2 linked regions of the Chondromyces crocatus genome follow. The protein of the gene in region 2 interacts with the protein of the main gene of each other region in a pairwise test. Links are inferred from orthologs where the notes say so. Each region holds a gene or a part of one and is shown on either strand. Other genes may lie near its edges.

Region 1 (2,919 bases), 600 kb from region 2 along the record:
GTGGACCGCGAGGCGCGTGCCCTGGTCAAAGGATTATCCATCCATCGCGAAGATGACCCCCCTCGGGAGGTCTCAGGGTGGGGCCGAGACGATCCAACCGACCAGGCTCACGGCTCGAACTTCGGCGTGGTCGGCTCGCGCGAGAAGCTCATCCGTGAGTGATCAGGTCACGTGCGGTGGGAGCGCGAGGTGGGCGCTCCTGGCTGAGTTCGGTGTGGCGTGAGGTTGGGCGCACGCTGAGGAGGGCGGGGCGAACGGTGCGATGAACGACTCGACCTACGGCTTCACGATCCGCGTCCCGGGAGGGGGCTTGAAGTCGAACTCGCCCTTCGGGACGGGCTGGTTCACGGTGGGCGCCGAGAAGTCGAAGCGGTTGCGGTTTCCTTGGGCGTCGAGAATCAGCACGCGCCGCACCTGGTTGGTCGCGCTGTCGACGTAGAGCAGGACCTTCTGGTAAGCCGGGGTCGCTTCCTTGGGCGTCCCTTCCAGCACGTAGCCCCCTTCGAACTTCATCTGCGCGGCGTTCAGGAGCTTGAGGGTGAAGTCCTTCTGGAGCTTGCCGGTGCCCATCAGGAAGGCCAGTGCCGCCGGATACTGAGACCCCTTCACGGAGGTCTCGAACATCTGCTCGTTCTCTTTCTCGTACACCTTGATGGTGGTGCCATCGGAGACGACGCGGTTCCCGTTCGGCGCGTCGTAGGTCCAGCTCATCTTTCCCGGCTTCTCGAAGACCACCTTGCCGGTCGAGACCTTCTGCACGTTCTGCACCTTGATGGTGTAGTTCTGCTTGAAGGTGGCCTGGAACGTCTTCGACGAGTCGTAGAACTGCTGGACGCGCTGCGCGATCTCCTCTGCCGTGGGCCCGGCAGCCTCGACCTCGGTCGGGAGCGAGAGCACCACGGCGGGGACGGCGAGCCCGAGAACGCAGGCGACGCCGAGACGGTAAAGGAACGAACGCTTCATGGCTTTCCGGATCTCCTTGATCGATCTGGCGCGGGCGGCTCCCGTCCCCGCTCCTGGCGCTGTCGTCACCAGGAACGGAGGCTGGCTCTCCGACCTTGCAGCCTGTTGGACGCACGGCGACCCAGGCCGATGCAGAGGGACATAGCACAACCTTCGCCAGACCGAACTCGAGGGGATATTCCCGGCCTCCCCGCCGATTTCTTGGCCCTCGTCCCCTGATCGTGGCGCCCGGCCGGGTCAGCCCTTCGCCCGGCGCAGCGCCGCCGCGAGCCCCCCGACCCCCTTGCCAGGCGTCTCTGGTCCCGCCGGGTGCCTCGCTCGGCGGCGCGGGGGTGGCGGGGGCAGCCCGGAGGCCGCCAGCGCTGCCTGGAAGTTCGCCACGTGCAGGTGGGTCATGGCGATCGCCAGCGCGTCGGCCGCGTCCGACCGTGGCGGCTCCTTCAACCCCAGCACCGCCGTCATCACCATCGCCACCTGCTTCTTGTCGGCCGCGCCCCGGCCGACCACCGTCCGCTTCACCAGGGCCGGCGCGTACTCGTGCACCGCCACCCCCGCCCGCGAGAGCCGCAGGAGCACCACCCCGCGCGCGTGCCCGAGCTTCGCGGCGCTCTGCGCGTCCTTCGCGAAGAACAGGGTCTCGACCGCCCCGGCGACCGGCGCATGCTTCGCCACCACCTCGCAGAGGGCGTCGTCGATCTCCACGAGCCTCGCCGCGAACGCCCCGTCGGTGTCCACGTCCACCACCCCGTGCGCCACGTGGATGACCCGCGACCCATGCCGCTCGACCACCCCCCACCCCAGGTGCCTCGTCCCCGGATCGATGCCGATGACCCGCATGCTCAGCAAGCTCCGTGGAGAGAGACCGCGCGCCCCGCCACCGTGACGGACGCCGCTTCGAGCTGCCGCCTCGGGAAGATCTTGTGGGGGTTCAGCAAGCCCTTCGGGTCGAACACGCCCTTGATCCGCTTCTGCAGCGCGATCAGCTCGGGCTGCTGCTCCATCGCCAGGAAGTCGGCCTTCGAGGTCCCGACCCCGTGCTCTCCGGTCAGCGTCCCTCGCATCCCCACCACCGAGAGGAACAGCCGGTTCAACGCTTCCTCCACGCGTGGCAGCAGCTCCTCGTCGTTCCAGAGCAGGTTCACGTGCAGGTTGCCGTCCCCGGCGTGGCCGTAGGTGATCATCCGGACCCCGGTCTCTCGCTCGATGGCCCGCGTCTCCTCGAGCAGCGCCGGGATCCTGTCGCGCGGGACCACCACGTCCTCCGAGATCTTGAAGCGTGCCATCGCGCGCGTCGCCGGCGAGAGCTGCCGTCTGGCCTCCCACAGCCGATCCCGCTGCGCCGCGTCCTGCGCCACCAGGATGTCGATGGCCTCCGCCGCGCACACCTCGCCGATCCGCTCCGCCTGCGCGTCGCAGTCCGAAGGCTCGCCGTCCACCTCGATGATCAGCATCGCCCGCGCGCGCTCGTCCACCGCAACACCACGTACGCGCACCGCGTCGAGCGTCCCTTCGTCCAGGAGCTCGATGCAGCGCGGTCGCACGCCCGCCGCGATCATCGCGCTCACCGCGCGCCCGCTCGCCTGCACATCCGGGAACAGTGCCAGCAGGGTCGTCACCGCGTGAGGCTTCGGGATCAGCCGCAGTGTCGCCGCCGTCGTGATCGCCAGCGTTCCTTCGCTTCCCACCAGCAGCGAGGTCACGTCGTACCCCGTCACTCCCTTCACCGTCCGCTTCCCTGTCCGGAGCTGCGTCCCGTCCACCAGCACCACCTCCAGCCCGAGCACGTAATCCCGCGTGCTCCCGTACTTGAAGGCGCGTGGGCCGGCCGCATTCTCGGCGATGTTCCCTCCGAGCGCGCACATCCGCAGCGAGTTCGGATCGGGCGGGAAGAACATCCCCTCGGCCTCCACGGCGGCGTGCAGGTCCCCGAGGATCACCCCGGGCTGCACCACGGCG
Region 2 (2,873 bases):
CGAAGGTACCGTTCGAGCTCCCGAGATCGATCAGGAAGAGCCTGCCATTCTGGTAAGAGAGCTGGCAGTGCAGGCCTGAGACGTAGCCATCCTCGGGGAAGAGGATGTCGCCGCGCTCCCGGCCCATGTGCAGGCCCGTCTCGGGGACCGGGAAGGCGTTGCCGGTGGTATCGCGCCCGATGATCATGGCGATGCGCCCGACGTATCCCTTGGAAGGGCTGCCCAACCGCTCCACCCCATCCGGCGTGGCGGGGACGGGGTTGAGGCTTTCCAGACGCACGATTTCCTGCCCGATGCGAAACACGTCGCCGATCTGGAGGAGCACCGGTTCGTCCCGGCGCAGCTTGCGGTACACACCGTTCAGCGAGTTGTCGTCCCTGACGAAGGCCTTGGTGCCGCGGCGCGTGAAGGTGGCGTGGCGCGGAGAGAGATAGCTGTCGCCGGCGAAGATGGATCCCGAGTCGCGCCCGATGGTCGTGGTGCCGGTGATCGTGTGGGCGCCGGCCTCCGTGCCGTCTGCACGGAGCGCCGTGAGCAAGATGCTCCCGTTCGCAGCAGCCGCTGGCGCGGGGGATGCTGCAGGAGCAGGGATGCTGGCCGCCTTCGGTGCCAGCTTGAACCCGCAGAGCGCACAGAACTTGTTCGATGCCGGGTTCAACTCCTGGCACTGCCCGCACACGATGGTCGAACCAGCCGCGGGGGGAACGCTCGGGGCCACCGCAGGCGCCGCCGATACGGCCGGCACGGGGGCAAAGGCGACGGGCTCGGGCGAGTGCACGGGGGCAGCAGCCGGCGCTGCCGCGCGCGGGAGGGGTCCAGGGCCGACCGAGGTGGACTCGTCACCGAAGCTGGCCTTGACCGCTGGCACACCTTGCGGCGGGGTCCCGGCCGCGAACTTCTTTGGTGAGGCTTCGCGAGGTAGCTCGGCTCCGCAGCCGAGACAGAACTTGTAATGGTCCTGGTTCTCCTTGGAGCACTTCGGGCAGGTGATCACCGCAACTCCTCGCGACGTGAGAGCGTGTCGTCCAGACAGTGGCGTCCGGTCGACGGCGGGCCGAGCATATGCATCGTCGGTGGCTTCTGTCGACTACTTGGTATGAGTTCGTCGAACGAGGCAGCAGCAGCAGGGCCTCCGACGGGACAGCAGCCGCCGGAACCTCTAGCGGGACAAGAGCCCCAGGGCCTCGCGGATCATCTCGTCGAGGGGCGCCGTGTCGATACGGGAGGCCAGGGCGGTCACGGCACGCTCTGCTTCCGCCGGGCGGTAGCCCATCCCCGTCAACGCGCTCTTGAGAAGGTCCCCGTGGGCGCTCGGAGCCGGCGCGGAGGGTAGCGACGGTGTTCCAGCGGGAGCGGAGGGAAGCTCGATCAGCTTGTCCTTCAGCTCCAGCACGAGCCGCTCCGCCGTCTTTTTCCCTACCCCAGGAATTTTGGTGAGACGAGCGACCTCCTTCCGGGCAATGACCGCCGCCAGCTCTGCGGCCGTGAGGACGCTCAAGATGGCCATGGCGATCTTCGGACCGATGCTCGAAACGGAGATGAGGGCGCGGAACGCCGCCCGCTCTTCCCTGGCAGCGAAGCCGTAGAGAAGGAAGGCATCCTCCCGGACGTGGGTATGGACGAAGAGCGTGATGGTCTCTCGGAGAGGAGCAGCGCCCCCGGCGTGAGGCACGGCGTGGGCTTTCTCACCTGCTCCCTTCGACGACGAGGAAGCGATGGCCCGAGCGCGCCCCAGCGCTCCGAGCGGCACCATCACCTCGTAGCCGACGCCAGAGACATCCAGCACGGTGGTGCCGTCCGCCTCCTCTTCCACGACATGACCCGTGAGGCGACCGATCAATTGAGCTTCGCTCCCTGCGCGATCCAGCGACGGATCTTGTTCCGATCTTCAGCAGAGGCGAGGTCCCGCTGGTAGGGCATCGGCGCACCACAGGCATCGTTGGCGGCGCACTCGAGCTTCCCACACGCGAGGGTGTTGTCCGCCTTGTGCATCAGGAAGCTCTGCTCCGCGTTGCCGGCCGTGATGAGCGGCATGCCCGCCTTGAGCACCGGCATCACATCCAGCGTCTGGTCGAGGACGGCCTGGAGGTGCTGGATGGAAGGCGGCACGCCCTGCACCGGACCCAGGTACACCAGGCCTTGCGAGCCACTAATGGTGCCGTGACAGCTGTTGCCGAACGTGCACGAGGCCTGGAGGACGGGCATCACATCACGCCGCAGGCTCACTTCCTCCGTACCGACCTGGAAGCTGCCGTAGTCGAAGCAGCTCGCGTCGAGAGGCTGGCCCTCATCGTCATCGCCACAACCGACGAGGCCGATGGCGACGACCATCGAGGAGAAGAGAAGAAGGAACATGCGCACGGGGGTGATCCTCGCAGATGGCTCGGGGAAGCGAACCCTATCAGAGTCCGCCGAGTTGCGTCAGCCGGCCGCCCGCACCTCGGCAGCCCTCCGCGTCTGCGAAGCGCTCCCGTCGGCGCTTCGAGGCCGGCAGGACGCTGGCGACGTGCGCCCGTCGGATGTTCCGCTCAGTTGTCCAGAGCGCCCTGTGCGATCCAGCGGCGGACCGTATCCCGCTTCTCGGTCGGGATCGCAGGCTGCCGGAGAGGCATCGCGTCCTTGCAGGAGTTCGTGGCGGCGCAGGCCAGATCACCGCAGTTCAGGGTGCCGTCCATCTTGTGCATGAGGAAGCTGCGCGCCGGGTTCTCTGGCGTGATCCTCGGCATGCCGGCCTCGACGGCGGCCTCGGCGTTCACCGTCTGCGCCAGCACTTCCTGGAGCTGCTCGTCCGACGGCTGCATGGCGATCGAGGGCCCGAGGTACACCTTGCCCGCGGGCCCGCTCTCCACCCCGTGACAGCTCGAACCAAAGGT

The links. Proteins that work in one complex are often made in the same cells at the same time.
Region 1: the proteins of ruvA (region 2) and ruvC interact in binary tests that used the Escherichia coli proteins (3 or more experiments, as listed by UniProt). The link is inferred for Chondromyces crocatus from one-to-one orthologs.

The regions. Positions count from the first base shown.
Region 1 is NZ_CP012159.1:8,684,460-8,687,378, forward strand. It holds ruvC (crossover junction endodeoxyribonuclease RuvC), read right to left. Parts: upstream 1,801-2,919; coding sequence 1,201-1,800; downstream 1-1,200. Other genes in the region: lolA (outer membrane lipoprotein periplasmic chaperone LolA), read right to left, coding at 277-963; CMC5_RS31325 (FAD-binding oxidoreductase), read right to left, coding at 1,803-2,919.
Region 2 is NZ_CP012159.1:9,284,031-9,286,903, forward strand. It holds ruvA (Holliday junction branch migration protein RuvA), read right to left. Parts: upstream 1,841-2,873; coding sequence 1,160-1,840; downstream 1-1,159. Other genes in the region: CMC5_RS33540 (double zinc ribbon and FHA domain-containing protein), read right to left, coding at 1-994; CMC5_RS33550 (hypothetical protein), read right to left, coding at 1,837-2,361; CMC5_RS33555 (hypothetical protein), read right to left, coding at 2,529-2,873. UniProt on the Escherichia coli protein: The RuvA-RuvB-RuvC complex processes Holliday junction (HJ) DNA during genetic recombination and DNA repair.